Regions from separate parts of the Blautia sp. HCP3S3_C4 genome, predicted to be linked through region 2. Evidence: predicted binding sites of a transcription regulator. Region 2 holds the regulator's gene; each other region holds the start of a gene.
The links. The regulator HrcA, encoded in region 2, represses chaperone genes, less so after heat shock. The targets are predictions, from matches to a motif close to TGTTAGCACTCNNNNNNNNNGAGTGCTAACA.

Region 1: groES (co-chaperone GroES) is a predicted target of HrcA. The motif match lies at 6,402-6,432, and genes of this name have one in related genera.
Region 3: htpG (molecular chaperone HtpG) is a predicted target of HrcA. The motif match lies at 1,812-1,842, and genes of this name have one in related genera.

Annotation. Positions count from the first base shown of each region.
Region 1 is NZ_JBQHWF010000016.1:43,044-50,930, reverse strand. It holds gene ACTNC6_RS13480 (helix-turn-helix domain-containing protein) at 10-225, opposite strand; gene ACTNC6_RS13475 (YifB family Mg chelatase-like AAA ATPase) at 451-1,980, shown strand; gene dprA (DNA-processing protein DprA) at 2,003-2,887, shown strand; gene topA (type I DNA topoisomerase) at 2,993-5,059, shown strand; gene codY (GTP-sensing pleiotropic transcriptional regulator CodY) at 5,342-6,127, shown strand; gene groES (co-chaperone GroES) at 6,545-6,829, shown strand; gene groL (chaperonin GroEL) at 6,859-7,887, shown strand, end outside.
Region 2 is NZ_JBQHWF010000003.1:130,448-138,334, forward strand. It holds gene ACTNC6_RS04175 (hypothetical protein) at 1-584, shown strand, start outside; gene ACTNC6_RS04180 (hypothetical protein) at 587-1,123, shown strand; gene ACTNC6_RS04185 (hypothetical protein) at 1,624-1,806, shown strand; gene uvrB (excinuclease ABC subunit UvrB) at 2,032-4,032, shown strand; gene hrcA (heat-inducible transcriptional repressor HrcA) at 4,400-5,440, shown strand; gene grpE (nucleotide exchange factor GrpE) at 5,458-6,102, shown strand; gene dnaK (molecular chaperone DnaK) at 6,156-7,887, shown strand, end outside.
Region 3 is NZ_JBQHWF010000011.1:93,397-101,283, forward strand. It holds gene ACTNC6_RS11155 (LPXTG cell wall anchor domain-containing protein) at 1-1,782, shown strand, start outside; gene htpG (molecular chaperone HtpG) at 1,928-4,003, shown strand; gene ACTNC6_RS11165 (sporulation initiation factor Spo0A C-terminal domain-containing protein) at 4,322-4,657, shown strand; gene ACTNC6_RS11170 (DUF5721 family protein) at 4,665-5,165, opposite strand; gene ACTNC6_RS11175 (DegV family protein) at 5,386-6,225, shown strand; gene ACTNC6_RS11180 (hypothetical protein) at 6,344-6,766, shown strand; gene ACTNC6_RS11185 (cold-shock protein) at 6,873-7,073, opposite strand; gene ACTNC6_RS11190 (dihydroorotase) at 7,408-7,887, shown strand, end outside.

The sequences.
Region 1 (7,887 bases), on a different contig from region 2:
ATTTATATTTTATTTTGCCATTTTTTTGTTATCTGTACGTCCCACAAGATAGTCCAGGCTGATTTCATAATAGTTGGCAAGGCGAATCAGCATTTCAATGGGAATATTTCTGGAACCGGTCTCATAGTGAGAGTAGGAACGCTGACTGATGTGAAGGATTTCGCTGAGTTCACGCTGGGACATATCAGCATCAGTACGCAAGTCCTGAATACGTTGAAATTTCATATAGAGTTCGCTCCTTTTTTATTATAATGTAAAAAGTATAAATCAGAACAAAATGAACACTTGCAAATTAGAGCAAAATGGGCTATAATAAAAGATAATCTTTTTCTCATTTCTTATTTTCTAAGCAGAGTTTTATCGTTTGACTGCGATTTCATCTGCGTAATTTCCAAAATATATATTTATGTGTGAAACAGCGGGGATTTTTGCGCAAAGAAAGGAGTAAATTTGTTTGCAAGTGTTTTATCTGCTGCAATTCTGGGGATAGAGGTGCGTCCGGTCCAGGTGGAGGCAGATGTAAGTAATGGTCTGCCATCCTTTACAATGGTTGGTTTTCCTTCTGCTCAGGTGAAGGAGGCACAGGACAGAGTGCGGACAGCACTGAAAAATAATGGTTTTCAGTTTCCGCCTAAAAAAATCACAGTAAATCTGGCTCCTGCAGATATGAAGAAAGAAGGAGCCGGATTTGATATGCCGGTGGCTGCTGCTGTGATGGCTGCTTTTGAGATGATAAAGCCTCAGGTATTGGAGGGGGTGATGATGTCCGGTGAAATCAGTCTGAATGGGGAAATCCATGAGGTTTCCGGAATTTTGCCCATGGTTCTCTGTGCCAGAGATCTGGGCTGCAGACTGTGTGTGGTGCCTTATGGAAATTTAAAGGAGGGCAGGCTGATCCGGGATGTTCCGGTAGCCGGAGTGAAGAATCTTCAGGAACTGATGCAGTGCTTAAATGATCCGGAACCCTATATACAGAGAGAAAAGCAGGAGGAACCGGAAGACGGAGGGAAAAGGAATCAACTGGATTTTGCGGACATTGAAGGACAGGAAAGTGCAAAGAGGGCAGCAGAAATTGCAGTGAGTGGATTTCATAATATATTGTTTATAGGACCGCCGGGAACCGGAAAAACTATGCTTGCCAGAAGGCTGCCTACGATTATGCCGGGAATAAGCTTTGAAGAGAAGCTGGAACTTACCAAAATATATAGTATTGCCGGACTCCTGGCCAGAGACCATCCTCTGATCAGCCAGAGACCTTTCCGCAGTCCTCATCATACAAGCACCGCCTATGCGCTGGCCGGTGGGGGACGCAATCCAAGACCCGGTGAGATTACGCTGGCCCACAGGGGTGTGCTGTTTCTGGATGAGATGCCTGAGTTTTCCAGAAGTAGTCTGGAACTTCTCAGGCAGCCGCTGGAGGATAAGGTGATTCATATTGCCAGGGTAAGCGGAACCTACACGTTTCCGGCAGATTTCATGTTGTGCGCAGCCATGAATCCCTGTCCCTGCGGTTACTATCCGGATCTGAACCGTTGTACCTGCACTCCGGGGGCGGTAGCCGGTTATCTGGGAAAGATAAGCCGTCCCCTTCTTGACAGAATTGATATCAGTACAGAAGTACCGCCTATTTCTTTTGAGCAGCTTCATCAGGGAAAAAGAGGAGAAAATTCAGAAGTGATCAGAAGCAGGGTGGAAAGAGTGCAGAAGCTTCAGAAAGAACGTTATAAAGATATGGATATCAAATTCAATGGTCAGCTTCGCAGCAGCCAGATCGACAGATTCTGCCCTGTGACAGACAGCGGTGCCAGACTGCTGGCAAGAGCTTTTGAACGTATTGCATTCAGTGCCAGATCCTATCACAGGATTCTGAAGGTTGCCCGGACCATTGCAGATATGGAGGGAGAAGAAAAAATTGCCAGTCATCATATTGGAGAGGCTTTATCCTACAGAGTTTTTGATAAGGAGTCAGTCATAAAATAAGAGATGGGAAGGTATTTATTATATGAAAGAATCTATTTCTGAAAATATCAGATGCATTACAAAGGATGATCCGGAATACCCTGTAAAAATGAAACAGTATCCATCTATGCCTAATAAACTTTATGCAAAGGGCAGACTGCCTCTGGCAGAAAAGCCGGCAGTGGCTGTGATTGGTGCAAGAATGTGCAGTCCATATGGCAGAATTCAGGCATTCCGGTATGCGAAAGTATTAAGTGAAGCAGGCATTCAGATTATAAGCGGAATGGCCCTGGGAATTGATTCAGAGGGGCACAAGGGTGCACTGGAGGGGAAAATGCCTACCTTTGCAGTACTTGGAAGCGGAGTGGATGTCTGCTATCCCAGGGCAAATCGAAAGCTTTATGAGAGAATTCTCTGGGAAGGGGGCGGAGTGATCAGCGAGTGCCCTCCTGGGACACAGCCTATGCCATGGTGCTTTCCGGCCAGAAACCGTATCATCAGTGCACTGGCAGATGCAGTACTCATCGTGGAAGCAAAGGAAAACAGCGGTTCTCTGATCACAGCAGGGTTTGCTTTGGAACAGGGAAAAATGGTGTATGCTATTCCAGGTGCAGTTACAGATGCTTTGAGCAGGGGCTGCCATAAACTAATTTATGATGGAGCCGGAATTGCCTACAGCCCGGAAATTATACTGGAAGAATTGGAAATCTGTACAAAAACTGATATAAAAAGCGATGAAAAAAATGACTTAGGGCTTGCAAGTGATTTGAATATGGTGTATAGTTGTCTCGATTTACGACCAAAAAATGTGGACTATATTGTGCGAAAAACAGGTTTTTCTCCTGGTCAGGTAAGTAATTATCTGATAGAATTAATGCTTCAGGGATTGATTACAGAATGTGGAAAACATTATTATACAAGGACGTAGAGAAGGTAACAATTCGGTTGTCTGTGGGACAACTGATGAAACAGAAAGTTGCTGTAAAATAAACAGTGACAGCAGATAGTATAGATTGTAACTAGGAGAGATAGCATGGCGAAATATCTGGTGATAGTGGAGTCACCTGCAAAAGTAAAAACGATCAAGAAATTTTTGGGTGCAAATTATGATGTGGAGGCTTCCAACGGACATGTGCGTGATTTCCCCAAAAGTCAGTTTGGAATTGATGTAGAACATGATTTCGAACCTAAATATATTACCATTCGCGGAAAAGGAGAGCTTCTTGCCAAATTACGTAAGTCTGCAAAAAAAGCAGATAAGATTTATCTGGCAACTGACCCTGACCGTGAGGGAGAGGCAATCTCCTGGCATCTGATGCAGGCGTTAAAGGAAGATCCGAAAAAAATGCACAGGATTACTTTTAATGAAATCACTAAAACTGCAGTAAAGGCTTCTATCAAACAGGCCAGAGATCTGGATATGGACCTGGTAGATGCACAGCAGGCCAGACGTATGCTGGACCGAATGGTAGGTTATACAATAAGTCCGCTTCTCTGGGCAAAGGTTAAAAGAGGGTTAAGTGCAGGCCGTGTACAGTCTGTGGCTCTCCGTATCATCTGTGACAGAGAAGAGGAAATCAATGTGTTTATTCCTGAAGAGTACTGGAGTCTGGACGGAGAATTTCAGGTGCAAGGTGAGAAAAAACCTCTGCAGGCTAAATTTTATGGTACAGATAAGAAGATGAATATTCATAATAAGCAGGAAATGGATGAACTACTTGCTGCTCTTCAGAATCAGGAATATGAGATTACGGAAGTGAAAAAGGGAGAGAGAACCAAGAATGCACCTCTTCCATTTACCACCAGTACACTGCAGCAGGAAGCTGCCAAGACACTGAACTTTTCTACTCAGAAAACCATGCGTCTTGCTCAGCAATTATATGAAGGTGTTGATATTAAAGGAAGCGGTACAGTAGGTGTGATCTCTTATCTGCGTACAGATTCTACACGAATTTCCGAGGAAGCGGATACTGCGGCAAGAGAATATATCACTGCCCAGTATGGAGAGGATTACGTATCAAAAACAGAGAAGGCTGTTAAGAAGGGACAGAAAATACAGGATGCTCATGAGGCAATCCGTCCTACAGATATCAGCAGGACTCCGGTGCTTCTGAAGGAATCCTTGTCCAGAGACCAGTTCAGGCTTTACCAGCTGATCTGGAGACGATTTGCAGCCAGCCGTATGGCTCCTGCAAAATATGAAACCACCTCTGTCAAAATAGGAGCAGGTGATTATACTTTTACAGTAGCTGCCTCTAAAATTGTCTTTGATGGATTTATGTCGGTTTATACAGACGAAGAAGACCAGAAAAAAGGAAACGTACTGAATCAGAGCCTGGAAAAAGGAATGAAGCTTACTCTGAAGGAATTGAAACCGGAGCAGCATTTCACACAGCCGCCGGCTCATTATACAGAGGCCTCTCTGGTAAAAACCATGGAAGAGCTTGGAATCGGCCGTCCCAGTACCTATGCTCCCACAATTACCACGATCATCAGTCGCCGCTATGTAGCGAAGGAACAGAAAAATTTATATGTTACAGAGCTGGGAGAGGTGGTAAACAGTATTATGAAGCAGGCTTTCCCAAGCATTGTAGATGTGAATTTTACAGCTACCATGGAGGGATTGCTGGACTGTGTGGCAGCAGGGACTGTAAAGTGGAAGACAGTTGTGAGCAACTTCTATCCGGATCTGAAGAGAGATGTGGATGAGGCTGAGAAGGAACTGGAAAAGGTGGAAATTCAGGATGAAGTTACTGATGTGATCTGCGATAATTGCGGCAGGAACATGGTGATCAAATACGGTCCTCACGGACGTTTCCTTGCCTGCCCCGGATTTCCGGAATGTAGAAATACAAAGCCATATTATGAAAAAATCGGTGTTCTCTGTCCGAAATGTGGTAAGGAAGTTGTTCTGAAGAAAACCAAAAAAGGACGAAAATATTATGGATGTGAGAATAATCCGGAATGTGATTTTATGTCCTGGCAGAAGCCGTCCAAAAAGAAATGTCCAAAATGCGGAAGCTATATGGTAGAAAAGGGAAATAAGCTTGTCTGCAGCCAGGAAACCTGTGGTTATGTAGAAGAAAAAACACAGGACTGACCGGGGAAAAAGAGAGTGATCTGTAAAAAGGAAAGCTTAGGAAACAGGATTCTGTAAATCAGCAGAATTCTGTTTTTTTGCGCTTTTTAACTTTAATATCAGAAAATCTATACCATCGGGGAAAATGTATTTGTTGAATAATATTTGGAAAAGAAATCTATTTTCAGAAAAGCAAAAATAAAATGAAAAATAGTAAAATTTATCTTGTAATTTTCAATCAAAACGTGTAGTATTAGACTATAAATATATGATTAAACATAACAAAGGCGAAAGGAGGACAATATGAGCGTTCAGTTGCTGGATAAAACAAGAAAGATCAATAAGCTTCTGCACAACAGCAGCTCTAGCAAGGTGGTGTTCAATGATATCTGTCAGGTACTGATGGAGACCTTGAGCTCCAATATTCTGGTACTCAGTAAGAAAGGTAAGGTTCTGGGCGTCAGTTTGTGTCCGGGTGTTGATGAGATTACTGAGCTGATAGAGGATAAGGTCGGTGGATATGTAGATACTTTATTAAATGAGAGATTTCTGGGAGTTTTATCAACGAAAGAGAATGTAAATCTGCAGACACTTGGTTTTGAACATGTGTCAAACAGCTATCAGGGGATTATTAATCCTATTGATATTGCAGGTGAGCGTCTGGGAACTGTATTTATGTATCGATTTGACAGACCTTATGATATTGAGGATATCATTGTCAGTGAGTACGGTACCACGGTCGTAGGACTGGAGATGATGCGTGCAGTTCATGAGGAGAACGCAGAGGAAGACAGAAAACAGCAGGTTGTGAAATCTGCATTTAATACCTTGTCCTTCTCAGAACTGGAGGCGATTATCCATATCTTTGATGAGCTTGACGGAGATGAGGGAATCCTGGTAGCCAGTAAGATTGCTGACCGAGTGGGAATTACAAGGTCTGTGATCGTTAATGCTCTCAGAAAATTTGAAAGTGCAGGTGTGATCGAATCCAGATCCTCAGGTATGAAGGGAACCTATATAAAAGTTCTCAATGAGGTGATCTTTGATGAGCTGGAGGAGATCAAGGCTCAGAGAAACAAGAAAGGCTGATGGCATCAGATAAGCCGGAAGAGAACAAATGTTAAATTTTAAGACTGCCTTTTATCCTTAAACAATATGGGATAGAAGGCAGTCTTTATCATTGTACATCAGTTATATTGTCGCAAATCTGGCAGGCGATTTCTACCATTTGGATAAAATAATTTGGAAATTAAGAAAAAGAAAGAAAAAGCGAGTATAAATTAGAAAGAAAGAGTATATATTAAATTATACAATACTCAGTGAAGTTGCTAATTTTACTTGTTTTAAATATTATATGGACAGTGATTAGCACTCGAGGTAAATGAGTGCTAGCAGAAATCGGCAGAATCTGACAAGGCGCCGAGACAGTTACCGGATATTTTGCAATAACAAAAAAGGTACGGTAACAGGAATGTTTTAGTTGGAGAATAAAGGAGGACATAGATCATGACATTAGTACCTTTAGGTGACAGAGTTGTATTAAAACAGGTTGAAGCAGAAGAGACAACAAAATCCGGAATCGTTCTTCCGGGACAGGCACAGGAGAAACCACAGCAGGCAGAAGTTGTAGCTGTAGGACCTGGCGGAGTTGTTGATGGCAAAGAAGTGAAAATGGAAGTAGCTGTAGGTGATAAGGTTATCTACTCCAAATATTCAGGAACAGAAGTAAAAATGGATGGAACAGAGTATATCATTGTAAAACAGAATGATATTCTTGCAATTGTTAAATAATCAGAGTTTAAACAGGAGGTCATATTATCATGGCAAAAGAAATTAAATTCGGCGCAGAAGCCAGAGCAGCTCTTGAAGCTGGTGTAAATAAATTAGCTGATACAGTAAGAGTAACATTAGGACCGAAAGGAAGAAATGTAGTTCTTGACAAACCATACGGTGCTCCGCTTATCACAAACGACGGTGTTACAATCGCAAAAGAAATTGAACTGGAAGACGGATTTGAAAACATGGGCGCACAGCTGATCAAAGAAGTTGCTTCCAAGACAAACGATGTAGCAGGAGATGGTACAACAACAGCTACAGTTCTTGCACAGGCTATGGTTCATGAAGGAATGAGAAACCTGGCAGCAGGCGCTAACCCGATCATCCTCAGAAAAGGAATGAAGAAAGCTACAGATGTAGCTGTAGAAGCAATCAAGAACATGAGCCAGGCAATCAGCGGCAAGAAACAGATCGCAAACGTTGCATCTATTTCCGCAAGCGATGAGACTGTTGGACAGTTAGTAGCAGATGCTATGGAAAAAGTTTCTAAAGACGGCGTTATCACAGTAGAAGAATCCAAGACAATGCACACAGAACTTGACCTTGTAGAAGGTATGCAGTTCGATCGGGGATATGTATCCGCATATATGTCAACAGATATGGAAAAAATGGAAGCAAATCTGGAAGATCCATATATCCTGATCACAGACAAGAAGATCAGCAACATCCAGGAAATCCTTCCATTACTGGAGCAGATCGTAAAAGTTGGTGCGAAACTTCTCATCATCGCTGAGGATGTAGAAGGTGAAGCTCTCACAACTCTTATTGTAAACAAATTAAGAGGAACCTTCCAGGTAGTAGCTGTAAAAGCTCCTGGATATGGTGACAGAAGAAAAGAAATGCTTCAGGATATCGCAATCCTTACAGGCGGTCAGGTTATCTCCGAAGAAGTTGGTCTGGAACTGAAAGATGCAACTATGGAGCAGTTAGGACGTGCGAAATCTGTTAAAGTTGCAAAAGAAAACACAGTTATCGTTGACGGTATGGGCGACAAAGAGGCAATCGCAAACCGT
Region 2 (7,887 bases):
GTGACGAAGAAAAAACTCATCTTTGTATTCGGTTAGCGAAAGGACAACATCGGTTTTTAGCTGTACATGAAAGCAATCACTATGGCATTTCGATAAAGTGTATTATTGATTATCTTAATGCAAAATTCAAGCAATACAGTGAGGAATGTAACGACAATTATTTATATACACTTATACATGAGATAATGCCAGGAGATGATTTTTTGACATCTCTCAAGAAAGCTAAAACTACATCTTTTATTACGTTGACCGTTAGCAAAGATGATCTGAATGATGACTTTATGAGATTTGCAAATCGAACTGATATCAGTGATGAAGTGCAAATTCTTATAAAAAAACCGAGAAAGGCCAAGAAATTCCCGGAAAATTTGATAAAAGCATATTATGAGGATATGCAAAGCAATAACAAAATTAAGAAAATAGCAGTCAAGGGAACAAATGAATCCGGGACATTTGAAGCTGCCACAGACTTGATTAAGATGAAACACTATCTTACAGTGGAAGCCGAAGGATTAACTAACGAGGTGTGTAGTTCTGAGTTCTTCAATAAGGCTCAAACTTTTATAGATGAAACGAGGCGGTGATAATGAAGTCAATTCTTTTTGTCCCAGTTAAAGACTATATAAAATCCAGAAAAAAACTGTATGTCAAATTTATATTCCCAATGGTGGTTGCAACAACAGCTTTGGCAATTACTCTTTTCTTTAATTTTGGCGATGGTGAAAAGCTCAATGCAGTTTTTTCTGAATTTATTAGCACTCAAATAAATATTATTGCCATTTTAATATCGTTCTCTATTGCGATTATTACGATACTAGTTTCTGCAGATAATCATAATATACAGGAACTTAAAAACACATTGTCGAATGAGAAACACTATCATTCAGTAAACGGAAAGCAACTATCATTATTCCAGATTTTATTATCTAATATAGCATATAATATTATTTGTGAAACGGTTTATCTGATTTTCTTGATTGCTGTTGCTCTGACCAAATCAATTTTCCCACTTCAATCATTGAAGTATGTTTCGGCAATCTGTATTTTCGTCATACTTCATATTCTTCTTGTACTGCTTGAGTCCGTTGCACAAATGTACCTCACTTTTTGGGATAAAAAATAAATTCATATTTCGCATAAATTGAATTGTGCTGGGCATGTAAGAATCATACCGGGTGTAGTGAGTTAAGATAACGGTGAGCCTCTGCCAAGAAAGCAGCCTTTCCCTCCTAAGCAGACATTATCTGTTCGACTTCTGTCTGGCGTTTATAAAACTGTATATTTTCAGAAAACAATATAATGCAATGTAATTGATAGGAAGCATCCAACTTCAACGGTTGGGTGCTTTTCTTTGTTTGCGCGCCATCTGGTATTTGAAGCCATTGTTGAGGAACGTAAGCAATATGAAAAGAATCGTCGGCGTAGAGGAAAATACTTTTTCGATGGAGACTACATTTGCTGTTCAACTTATGGAAAACCGAGAAGTAAGGATTTTCACTGGAAACACTATAAATAGTTATTGCAGGAGACAGACTTCCTGATATTCGGTGGCATGATCTGAGAAGTACATATTGCACTCTGTTGTTAAAGAATAATTTCTCTCCTAAGGCAGTATCCAAGTTGATGGGACATGCAAGAGAGTTGATAACCATGGATGTGTATGGAGATAATGGAAATATTATAGCTGAGGAGATCCCGCCGGAATTGCTTTCTTATATGGAAGAAGTGTTACCGGAAAAGAAGAAGGATAATACAGAAAATGTTCTAGATACGATGATAAATGTAGAAAAATTTTCAAAGAACTAACGTTCGGTTTGTATATACAATTCCATATTTCCATGATATAATATCTCTTACATTTGAGTGTTAATTCGTCCACGTCAGTTTTACTACTTTTTATAAGTCTATAAAATGTCAGGTGGTGAACAGAATTCGTCGAGAGGCATATTTGGGCAAAATCAGAGAATGTGCTTCGACGAATTTCTGCCTGATAGACGAACTTTTTTGATATAAAAACCAGGAGGTGCTTTTGTGCAGAATTCACAACAAATCTTCAAATTACATTCCGAATACCAACCCACCGGTGACCAGCCACAGGCAATTGAGAAACTGGTCAAAGGATTCAAAGAAGGCAACCAGTTCGAGACTTTGCTGGGTGTCACAGGTTCCGGTAAGACCTTCACCATGGCGAACGTTATCGCCCAGTTAAATAAGCCAACTTTGGTACTTGCGCACAATAAAACACTTGCAGCACAGCTGTACGGTGAGTTTAAGGAATTCTTCCCTGAGAACGCAGTGGAATATTTTGTCTCCTATTATGACTACTATCAGCCGGAGGCTTATGTCCCGTCTTCAGACACCTATATTGCCAAAGACTCCTCCATCAATGACGAGATTGACAAACTCCGTCTCTCTGCCACAGCCGCAATGTCAGAGCGGAAAGACGTAGTGGTCATTTCCTCCGTTTCCTGTATCTACGGACTGGGTTCCCCTCAGGAATTCTTTGACATGATGATTTCCCTGCGTCCGGGAATGACCAAAGACCGGGATGAGGTAATCCGGGAACTGATCGACATTCAATATACCAGAAATGAGATGGACTTCCACCGAAGTACCTTCCGTGTCCGTGGAGATACCCTGGAAATTTTCCCTGCCAACAGCTCCGACACAGCCGTGAGAGTAGAATTTTTCGGAGATGAGATTGACCGTATTTCAGAAATTGATATATTGACAGGAGAAATCAAATGCCAGCGTTCTCATATCAGCATTTTCCCTGCGTCCCACTATGTAGTGCCTGCAGAACAGATCCAGAAAGCAGCCGTAGCCATAGAAGAAGAATTAAAAGAACGTGTAGAGTATTTCAAAAGCGAGGACAAGCTTCTGGAAGCCCAGCGAATCTCAGAACGCACCAATTTCGACATTGAAATGATGAAAGAAACTGGATTCTGTTCAGGAATCGAAAATTATTCCAGACATCTGTCAGGATTAAAGCCCGGACAGCCGCCATACACACTGCTGGACTATTTTGGAGATGACTTCTTACTTATTATAGATGAATCTCATATCACAGTACCTCAGGTAGGAGGAATGTATGCCGGTGACCAGAGCAGGAAGCAGACGCTGGTAGACTACGGATTCCGGCTTCCTTCAGCCAAAGATAACCGCCCCTTAAGCTTCGAGGAATTCGAATCCAAACTGGATCAGGTCATGTTTGTATCTGCCACTCCGGGACAATATGAGTATGATCACGAACTCCTCCGCGCAGAACAGATCATCCGTCCAACCGGACTTCTGGATCCGAAGGTAGAAGTCCGCCCCATTGAAGGACAGATTGACGACCTGATCGGGGAAGTAAATAAAGAAGTGTCAAAGAAACACAAAATCCTGATTACCACCCTCACCAAACGAATGGCAGAAGACCTAACAGAATATATGAAAGAAGTAGGAATCAGAGTCCGTTACCTCCATTCCGATATTGATACCTTAGAGCGTGCCCGCATCATCCGGGATATGCGTCTGGATGTTTTTGATGTCCTGGTAGGAATCAACCTCCTTCGAGAAGGCCTGGACATCCCGGAAATCACCCTGGTAGCAATCCTGGATGCAGACAAAGAAGGTTTCCTCCGTTCCGAAACCTCCCTCATCCAGACCATCGGACGAGCTGCCCGAAATAGCGAAGGTCACGTGATCATGTACGCAGACAACATGACCGATTCCATGCACAAAGCCATCACCGAAACCAACCGCCGCCGAACCATTCAGGAAGCCTACAACAAAGAACACGGAATTACTCCGACTACTATCAAAAAAGCAGTCCGCGATCTCATCGCCGTATCCAAAGCAGTAGCCGAAACCGAAGTCCGACTCCAGAAAGACCCAGAGTCCATGACCCGTACAGAACTCACCAAACTCATCGCCCAGGTAGAAAAACAAATGCGCGCCGCAGCCGCAGATCTCAACTTCGAACAAGCTGCAGAACTCCGCGATAAAATGATCGACCTGAAAAAGAACCTGGATACACTAGACAAATAATGTTTCTTAATCCAGCCCATCAGAGTGTGAAATCCTGCGTCAGATATCTTTGCCGTGCGTCAGCACGCCTGCAGATATCTTCCTTGTCTTTCGCACTCTGCTGAACTGTCTTAAATGCATTATTTACTAGGACTGCTATAGTATCTCTTAGCGTCCGAAACCGCACACAATATTAATAATTTCTCCTAGCGTCCCTTTCTATAACATAATCTTAATAATCCCCATTGTTCATAAAATAACAAAAAATTCACAAAATAATATTGACAAACCCAATCAAGAGTGCTATCTTATGAGCATAAGCTGTTAGCACTCCTAAAAGTTGAGTGCTAACAGCCCGAAAACAAAGGCAGCAAAGGAGTGGAATTTCATGGATCAGGTATTAGATGATCGTAAAAAGAAAATACTAAAAGCCATCATCAAAACCTACATGGAAACAGGCGAACCGGTGGGTTCCCGGACCATTTCCAAGTTTGCAGATTTAAATGTAAGCTCTGCCACCATCCGGAATGAGATGTCAGATCTGACAGATATGGGATATATCGTACAGCCCCACACCTCAGCCGGAAGAATTCCTTCTGATAAGGGTTATCGCCTCTACGTAGACGAGTTGATGAAAGAAAAGGAATCAGAGGTACAGGAAATCAGAGATTTCATGATCGAGAAAACTGACAAACTGGATAAAATGCTGAAACAGGTAGCGAAGGTGCTTGCCTCCAATACTAATTATGCAACAATGATCTCTGTTCCACAGTACAGCGGAAGCAAGATTAAATTCATTCAGCTTTCACGTGTAACACCCCTTCAGCTTGTGGCAGTAGTAGTGAGTGATAACAATGTCATCCGAAACCAGATCATTGATCTGGACGGGGAGATGGACGATCAGACAATCCTGAAATTAAATCTTCTTCTTAATACCAATTTAAATGGCGTACCGATCCAGGATATCAACCTGGGAATGATCGCCCGCCTCAAGGAACAGGCTGGTGCTCACAGTTCTGTAGTTGGTACAGTCCTTGATGCAGTGGCAGATACCATTCAGGTAGATGAAGACGATATGCAGATATATACTTCAGGAGCAACAAACATTTTCAAGTATCCGGAGCTTGCAGACACAAGTAAAGCGAGCGGGCTGATTTCAGCATTTGAAGAAAAGCAGGATCTGGTAGACCTGGTAAAAGAGAGAATGTCTGATACAGAGAACACAGGAATTCAGGTATACATTGGTGATGAGATGCCGGTGCAGACTATGAAGGACTGCAGTGTGGTCACAGCCACTTACGAGCTTGGAAAGGGATTGCATGGCACTATCGGTATCATCGGTCCTAAGCGTATGGATTACGCAAATGTAGTTGACAGCCTGAAGGCTTTGAAAGTCCAGCTGGACGAACTGATTAAGAAAGAGAGTTAGAAAGGCGGTAATAGAGAGTGTCAGAAGAAACAAAGAACACAGCTCAGGAAGAAGAGACAACAGAGACTCCTGTAACAGAAGAAACTGTTGAAAATGAACCTGAGGTTGTAGAAAACGGTGAAGCTGAAACAGAAGAAATCCCGGTAGAGGACGGAGATGAGGAAGCTTCCCAGGATGATGTTAAAGACAGCAAATCAAAAGCTTCTTTCTTCGGCAAGAAGAAAAAAGAGAAAGATAAATTTGAACAGCAGATCGAAGAACTTACAGACAGACTGAAACGAAACATGGCTGAGTTCGATAACTTCCGTAAGAGAACGGAGAAAGAGAAATCCAGCATGTATATCATCGGAGCCAAGGACATCGTTGAGAAAATCCTTCCGGTTGTGGATAACTTCGAGAGAGGTCTTGCACAGGCACCGGAAGGAGATTCTTTCGCAGATGGAATGAAGATGATCTACAAACAGCTGCTCACCACATTAGATGAGCTGGGTGTGAAACCAATTGAAGCAGTCGGTAAGGAATTTGATCCGAACTTCCATAACGCAGTGATGCATGTGGAGGATGAAGAAGCCGGTGAGAATATTGTGGTAGAAGAATTCCAGAAAGGTTACACTTACAAGGATTTCGTAGTACGTCACAGTATGGTAAAAGTAGCCAACTAATAAATTTAGAATATATCAAAATTAATTGAGAATAAATTAGGAGGAACAAGATTATGGGAAAAATCATTGGTATTGACTTAGGTACAACAAACAGCTGTGTAGCTGTAATGGAAGGTGGACAGCCAACAGTTATCGCTAATACAGAAGGCGCAAGAACAACACCATCAGTTGTTGCTTTCACAAAAACAGGAGAACGTCTTGTAGGTGAACCTGCAAAACGTCAGGCAGTAACAAACGCAGAGAGAACAATCTCTTCCATTAAAAGAGAGATGGGTACTGACTATCGTGTAACAATCGACGACAAGAAATATTCCCCACAGGAAATTTCCGCTATGATTCTTCAGAAACTGAAAAAAGATGCAGAAGGATACCTTGGTGAGAAAGTTACAGAAGCAGTTATCACAGTTCCTGCATATTTCAATGATGCTCAGCGTCAGGCAACAAAAGATGCAGGTAAGATCGCAGGTCTTGATGTAAAACGTATCATCAACGAGCCTACAGCAGCAGCTCTTGCATATGGTCTTGACAATGAAAAAGAACAGAAGATTATGGTATACGACTTAGGTGGCGGTACATTCGATGTATCCGTTATCGAGATCGGTGATGGCGTTATCGAAGTTCTTTCCACAGCTGGTAACAACCGTCTTGGTGGCGATGACTTCGACCAGAAGATCACAGATTATATGCTTGCTGAGTTCAAGAAAGCAGAAGGCGTTGACTTAAGCAATGATAAGATGGCACTTCAGAGATTAAAAGAAGCTGCAGAGAAAGCAAAGAAAGAGCTTTCTTCCGCAACAACTACAAACATCAATCTGCCATTCATCACAGCTACAGCAGAAGGCCCGAAACACTTCGATATGAACCTTACAAGAGCTAAATTTGATGAATTAACACATGAATTAGTAGAAATGACAGCTGAACCGGTACGTCGTGCACTTTCTGATGCAGGTATCACAGCATCTGAACTTGGCCAGGTACTTCTGGTTGGTGGATCTTCCCGTATCCCGGCTGTACAGGATAAAGTAAGACAGTTAACTGGCAAAGAGCCAAGCAAGAACCTGAATCCGGATGAGTGTGTAGCACTTGGTGCTTCTATCCAGGGTGGTAAACTTGCTGGTGATGCAGGCGCAGGCGATATTCTTCTTCTGGATGTTACTCCACTGTCACTGTCTATCGAGACAATGGGTGGTATCGCAACAAGACTGATCGAGAGAAATACTACTATTCCTACGAGAAAGAGCCAGATTTTCTCTACAGCAGCAGACAACCAGACAGCAGTAGATATCAACGTTGTACAGGGTGAGCGTCAGTTTGCGAAAGACAACAAATCCCTTGGACAGTTCCGTCTGGATGGAATCCCGCCAGCACGTCGTGGTGTTCCGCAGATCGAAGTTACATTTGATATTGATGCAAACGGTATCGTAAATGTATCTGCAAAAGACCTTGGAACAGGTAAAGAACAGCATATTACAATCACAGCTGGTTCTAACATGTCTGATTCTGATATCGATAAAGCAGTCAAAGAAGCTGCTGAGTTCGAAGCTCAGGATAAGAAACGTAAAGAAGCAATCGATACAAGAAATAACGCTGATTCCATGGTATTCCAGGTTGAGAATGCACTGAAAGAAGCTGGCGACAAGATTGATGCTAACGATAAAGCTGCTGTAGAAGCAGATCTGAATGCACTGAAAGACTTACTGTCCCAGACTGCAAATGCAGAAGAGATGACAGACTCTCAGGTAGCTGATATCAAAGCTGCTCAGGAGAAGATGATGGAAAGTGCTC
Region 3 (7,887 bases), on a different contig from region 2:
CAAAATACCGGAACAGGTGCTCTGAATTTCAAGGCGATCAGCCCGGAGCATTTTATGGTAGCGGACATAGAGGGGCCTCTGGCAGCAGGAGAGTCTGTCAGTGTATGGATTCAGCCAAGGAAGGAACTGGAGAAAGGTACTTATGATGATACCATTACCTATGAGACGGAAGAGGGGGCTGAGGTTTCCTTTGAAGTGAAGGCTGTGGTGGAAGCGGAAGAAGAACCTGTTCTTGAACCTGATGATTCTGAAGCTCCTGATGATTCTGAGAATCCGGAAACTCCGGACAATACGGAGGAACCAAGTGCAGAACTTGGAAAGTTATCTATATCCACAGATCCAGCGGTACTTTCCTTTGCTGATCTGACAGAAGGCTATACACAGATCAGTGAGAGCCAGACAGTTACTGTGACGAATACAGGAGATGAGACAGTTACATTGAAACTTCCGGAGTCGGAACATTTTGATATTGCACCGGTAGATACACAGGCGGTATATACTCTGGAGAAAGGAGCATCCTGTAGCTTTCTTGTTCAGCCAAAGGCAGGATTAGTCCAGGGTGATTACAGTGATACACTTGTTTTTGGAATTGAAGAGGATGAGAGTGCTGTGGCTCAGGCAGAGGCCGGAGTCAGTGTAAAAGCAGAGGAGAAGCCACAGGTTTCTCTGAAAGCAGATCCTTCCGAGATTATTTATGACCCGATGGAGGAGGGATATAATACTCCGGAGTATGTGTATCGGATTACGCTTACTAATACTGGAAATGCAGCAGTGGATCTGACTCAGCCGCAGGCTCAGTATTTTGAAATCGGAGAGCTGTCTGCAACACAGCTGGATCCCGGAGCAGAAGCAACCTTTACTGCAGTGCCAAAAACCGGTATGACAGCAGGTGAGTACAGCGAATCTGTTCAGGTTACAGCCACAAATACAGACAGTCAGATTTCTGCAGTGGCCGATATCAGTGCTTCATTCAGTGTGACAAAACCGGCATGTAGAATTACAGGAATCCAGAATCCTTCCCACGTGAAGGGAGTAAAGAATGGTGTAGAGAAATCTGCTAAGGCATTGGGACTTCCTTCAAAGGTAGTTATTAATACTACAGAGGGGGAAATGAAGGCGAAGGTAAAATGGAATGTGAAGGAATGTACGTATGATCCATCTGTAAAGCAGGAGCAGACCTTCAAAGTGAATGGAACGGTAGTGCTTCCCGATGGAGTTGAAAATCCAGATCAGATCAGCCTGATCACAGCTGTAAAGGTAACTGTAAAAGCCGGACGTACTGCGCAGATTGCGGATCCGGCAAATAATAAGATCACAGGAATCAGCGCTGACGGATATACCACTCAGTCCAAGATTACATTTACAGCGGTAGGTGCAGGAATGGACAATGAAAGTCCGGGAAAGGGAGATGTGCGTTATGTTCCGGATCACTGGACAGTCATCAATACAAACAGCTGGAGCCAGGCTCCGTATACAGCTACTTTTGGAATTACCAAAGAAGGCACATATAATCTGACTGTTGTATTTAATGCTCAGCAGTATGATGGTAAAAGCTGGAAAAATACGGGAAAACAGGATACAAAGCAGGTAAGCTTTACGATTTCACAGCCAAAGGTTGTAATTACAGCTACTCCTACTCCTGTGCAGCAGAATCCGGCTGCTAATCAGAAGAAGGCAGTGCAGACCGGAGATACCACCAATATCATGCCGTTTGTACTGATTCTTGCCATTGCAGCAGGTGCTATTGTGGGAGTTGTAGTTTACAAGAAAAAGAAAAAATAAATAGGTAAGACAGTTAAATGTCAATGAATTATTAGCACTCATTTTAAATGAGTGCTAATTTTTGCTTGACTTTTAGACCATAAGGTATTACTATATCTTTCAGAGTTACAGAAAATCTAAAAGATATAAAAGGAGTGTGGACAGCATGGCTGTAAAACATGGAAGTTTGTCAATTAACAGCGAAAATATTTTCCCGATCATTAAAAAGTGGCTGTATTCAGACCATGATATTTTTGTAAGAGAGCTGGTATCCAATGGATGTGATGCCATTACCAAGCTGAAAAAGCTGGAGGTAATGGGCGAATATACATTTCCGGAGGGATATAAGCCGGAGATTCAGGTAATCGTAGATCCAGATGGAAAAACTCTGAAATTTATTGATAATGGTATCGGTATGACTGCGGATGAGGTAGAGAATTATATTACTCAGATCGCTTTTTCCGGTGCGACTCAGTTCCTGGAGAAATATAAGGATAAGACAACAGATGACCAGATGATCGGTCATTTTGGACTGGGATTCTATTCTGCATTTATGGTGGCAGATGAAGTACATATTGACACCCTTTCCTATACAGAGGGAGCGACACCTGTGCACTGGTCCTGCGATGGCGGTACAGAGTACGATATTCAGGAAGGCAACAAAACGACTGTTGGAACAGAAATCACACTTTTCCTTAATGAAGACTGCCTGGAATTTGCCAACGAATACCGTATGCGTGAAGTACTGGAGAAATATTGTTCCTTTATGCCGGTAAATATTTATCTTTCTAAAGCAAACGCACCTCAGGAATATGAGACTATAGATGAATCAGAATTAAAAGATGATGATGTAGTGGTAGAGCATATTCATGAGGATGCTAAAACTGAAGAAAAAGAGAATGAAAACGGAGAGAAGGAAGTAGTTGAGATCTCTCCTGCAAGGGAAAAAGTGAAGATCAATAAACGTCCGGTTTCTCTCAGTGATACCAATCCGCTTTGGATGAAGCATCCCAATGAGTGTACAGATGAGGAGTACAAAGATTTCTACCGTAAAGTATTTATGGACTACAAGGAACCGCTGTTCTGGATTCATCTGAATATGGATTATCCGTTTAACTTAAAGGGAATTCTGTATTTCCCAAAGATTAACACAGAGTATGATTCTATTGAAGGAACCATTAAACTGTACAACAATCAGGTATTTATTGCTGATAATATTAAGGAAGTTATTCCTGAGTTCCTTCTCCTGCTTAAAGGCGTGATCGATTGTCCGGATCTTCCTCTGAACGTGTCAAGAAGTGCACTGCAGAATGATGGATTTGTCAAGAAGATTTCTGAGTATATTTCAAAAAAGGTAGCGGATAAGCTTACCGGAATGTGCAAAACAGACAGAGAAAGCTATGAAAAATACTGGGATGATATCAGTCCGTTTATTAAATATGGTTGTATTAAAGATACCAAATTTGCAGAGAAGATAGGTGATTACGTACTCTTTAAGAATCTGGATGGTAAATATCTTACTCTCAAGGATTGCATAGAAGAGAATAAGAAGACAACAGAGACAGCTGAGGAAGCAGCAGATCAGACTGAGTCAAAAGAGGCTGATGCAACAGCAGACACAGACAAAGCAGAAGAGAAAGAGCCGGAGAAGACAACAATTTTCTATGTAACGGATGAAATCCAGCAGAGTCAGTATATCAATATGTTTAAGGAAGCCGGCAAGGACGCCGTGATTCTGAAACATAATATTGACAGCCCATTTATTTCCAGCCTGGAGCAGAAACATCAGGATGTACAGTTTAAGAGAATTGATGCGGATCTGACAGAAGAAATGAAGGGTGAGGGTACTGCTGACGAAGCGACCGCCAAAGAACTGACAGAGCTTTTCCGTAAGAATCTGAATAAGGATAAACTGGAGGTTCATGTAGAGAATCTGAAGAATGAAAATGTATCTGCAATGGTTACCCTTTCCGAAGAAAGCCGCCGTATGCAGGATATGATGAAAATGTATGGAATGGGCGGTATGGATCCGAATATGTTTGGCGGACAGGAAACACTGGTACTTAATGCGAACCATCCACTGGTAAAATATTTGGCAGAAAATAAGGATTCAGATAAAGCCCCTGTAATCTGTGAACAGCTTTATGATCTGGCAATGCTCAGCCATAAGCAGCTTTCACCTGATGAAATGACAAAATTTGTACAGAGAAGCAATGATGTGTTGATGATGCTTACAAAATAATGTGCAGTGATTTTGTGGTTTACTGTCCGTTGGGGAGAGTAGAAGCAGTTTTGTGAAAAATTACGATAGTCCTGGAAAAGTTTCGAAACATGGCGAAAAAACATGGAGAGAACAACCGGGACTATCGTTTTTAGTACTTTTATATTGACAAATGGCGTATAAATTTTTATCATTAATTTGCTGGTATTTTAATAATTGTATATGATTTCTCTTTATAAGTGACAATATTTCCGAAAAACTGAGTATGTCGTAAAAACGCTAAAGGTGTATTACAAAAAATGCAAAAAGGACGACTGTCCAGTTAAGGAGGAAAAAAATATGAGTGAAGTGTATGGACTGATCAGAAAATTGGGAGCGACATCTAAATATAAGGGATATTATTATGTCGCGGAAGCGGTGAATATGGCGAAAGAACTGCAGGAGCGGCCGATGAAGATCACAAAGGATATTTATCCTATTCTTGCAAGAAAATACAGGTCAACACCATCTAATGTGGAACATAATATCAGGACATTGGTAAATATCTGCTGGATCAATCACAAAGAAGATCTGGAACTGATCGCAGGATGTTCCATGGAGGATAAACCTACAAACAGTGAATTTATTGATATTCTGGCATATTATCTGAATAAAACAGAGGAAATGTCAAAATAGCAGGGACTTATAGTCTCTGAAACGGAATATGATTTCCTTCAAGAAATCTGCACAGCATGTCGTCCCAGAGATGTTCGGACTTTTTGTCCAGGGAAAAGGAGGAGTAGGAAACGCCGGCGGTACATAACAGAGATTTGCTTTTGTACTGAATGTTAAGATAAAAATTACATACTGAGGTTGTGGATTGTCTTCCCAGATTCTTCAAAAGGTTCTGTGCCTGAAAAGGAGAGAGCTGGAACACGATTTTGAAGTTCAGTGGTGTGCGCTTACCGCGGATGATGGAAAAACAGTAAGGTTTGACATCGCGCCACAGGGAATATTCCACAGCTTCTTTTTTATATTCCTCTACAGTGTCTGTGTCAAAAAAATCCTGCTGGAGATGTCCGTCAATGGTGAAGGTGTTAAATGTAGTGACGGAAGCTTCAACCAGAGAAAAATTGTCAAATACTTCACCGATAAGCAGCTTATTCATAAAATCCTTAACATCTGAAATAGTTAATGCAAGCATAGAAATCCTTTCATGACTCCTGAAATTACTCTGTTGTCAGTCCTGTAATATCTATAGATATTACAGGTTTGGACAGAATTGTAGGAGTATTTTATTATTATAAAACAGATTGAAAAAAAAGAACAGAGTTTTTGAGAAAAAGGCTTTTCAAAAGGAAAACAGTATGATAAGATATATCTGGTATTCGAAACTACATATAATGGAAAAGAGGACGATATAATTGAGATATAAGATTGTCATAGATAGTTGTGGAGAACTTTTGGATGAATGGAAACAGGATGAGCATTTTGAATCTGTTCCCCTGACGTTAATGGTGGGAGCAGAACAGATTATAGATGATGAAACATTTAAACAGGGCGAATTTCTGCACAAGGTAGCAGAGTGCCCGGAGTGCCCAAAATCAGCATGTCCTTCTCCGGAGAGATATATGAGAGCCTATGACTGTGAGGCAGAGCATGTATATGCGGTTACATTGTCAGCAGAGCTGAGTGGCTCTTATAATAGCGCACTTCTTGGGAGAAACCTGAGTCTGGAGGATCATCCGGATAAAAAAATTCACGTGTTTAATTCCAGATCTGCTTCCATTGGTGAGACATTGATCGCACTGAAGATTCAGGAATGTGAAGAAAAGGGAATGAGCTTTGAGGAAGTAGTTGCTACAGTGGAACACTATATTTCAGGACAGCATACATTCTTTGTTCTTGAAAATTTGGAGACATTACGTAAGAATGGAAGATTGAGTAAGGTAAAAGCACTGGTTGCCAGTGCTCTGAAGATTAAGCCTGTAATGGGATCTACAGAAGAGGGAACAATCTGTCAGCTGGATCAGGCCAGAGGAATGAACCGTGCCCTGATTAAAATGGTTGAGCAGGTGATTGAAAAAACTGCAGATAGTGCGGATAAGGTTTTAGCAATCAGTCATTGCAACTGCCCGGCCAGAGCACAGGTGCTCAAGGAAGCATTTCAGGAGAGAATGAAGCTTGCCAAAGTTGTCGTATTGGACACAGCAGGTGTCAGCTCCATGTATGCTAATGACGGCGGTGTGATTGTTGCAGTGTAATATGTGAAAAAACTGTGTCAAATTCAACCAATCAGGATTCTCTATTTCATTTTAGAAAAAGATGTGCTATAATTGTTTAGCCGATGAAAGGAAATATGAGAAGCAAAGGAGATACATCATGAGTCAGAAGAAAGTTGATGCCTATAAAGCTAGGAAGAGCACACGGGGAAGAGCAGATAAGAAGGAAAAAATAATGTTTACCCTGGAAATGTTTGCCTGGGCATTTATATGTGTTGTAGTAGTTGCCTGGATTGGATATTCTGCATATGTAAAAGTGGCAGGAACCAAAGCAGAGGTCGTACAGAATACCGTACTGGATACCAGTGCGCTGGATAATTATATTTCTGGTATTGATACTGATGAGGATGCAGACACTACAGAAGAGACTGCAGATGAGACAGATGCTGCTGATACAACAGAGGATGAGAATGCAGAGGCAGCAGACGATACTACAGCCACAGAGGATACAGCAGATGACAGTGCAGAGACTGCAGATGATACTGCGGCAACAGAAGAGACTGGAGATTCTGCAGCAAAATAATAAATGAGAATAAAAAAATCCCCCGGAAGATCCGGGGGGTTTTTTTGAGGTCTATCCGTGTTAAAAGTGCGGAATTCAATCCTCTTACGTTAACGGAAATTATAAATTATAATTTTGTAACGTTTGCAGCCTGCATGCCACGTGCGCCTTCTGTTAAGTCGTATGTTACAGCCTGGCCTTCTTCAAGGGATTTGAATCCTTCACCATTGATAGCGGAGAAATGTACAAATACGTCTGCACCGTCTTCACCAGTGATAAATCCGTAACCTTTTTCTGCGTTGAACCATTTTACAGTTCCCTTGTTCATGTTGTTACCTCCATAAAAAATAAAAAAGTTAAAAAGCTTCTGGCAAAAAAAATCACCAGATTTTACAGATTATATGAAGTAATATAATCTCTAAAAACCAGTGATTATATAATTTGATAATCCAGATATGAACTGATTATATATCCCGTATTTTAAAATGTCAAGCATAAAACAGAATGTTATTGTTTATTGATTTTAAAAGGGGAAAAAAAGACTTTATTAAATAGGCAGTTTCGTGTATTATGTATATTAGGTATGCTATAATGTTGACAAGATCCATTCAAGATACATTGTAAGTAAATAATATATTGAAGTGATGAAGGGAGAGAATTACATGGGGATTCTTATTCGTGGCGGCCGTATCATAGATGCAGCAACCGACACTGATAAAATCGGTGATATTTATCTGGAAGACGGAATGATCAAAGAGATTGGCGATCAGCTGACAGCGAAAGAAAAAAGTGACAGAGTGATCGATGCAAAGGGCTGTCTGGTTATGCCTGGTCTGATCGATCTGCACGTACATTTCAGAGATCCCGGACAAACACAGAAGGAAGATATAGAAACTGGTTCACGGGCGGCAGCCAGAGGCGGAGTGACTACAGTGGTAGCTATGCCAAATACTTCCCCGGTGATCGACGGACCGGACCGTGTAAACTATGTACATAATAAAGCAGCCCAATTGTCCGGTATCCATGTGCTTCAGGCCGGAGCTATTACACAGGGAGAGAAAGGACAGGAGCTTTCTGATATAGAGGGAATGGTAAAGGCGGGAATTCCTGCTCTTTCTGAGGATGGCAAATCTGTTATGAAT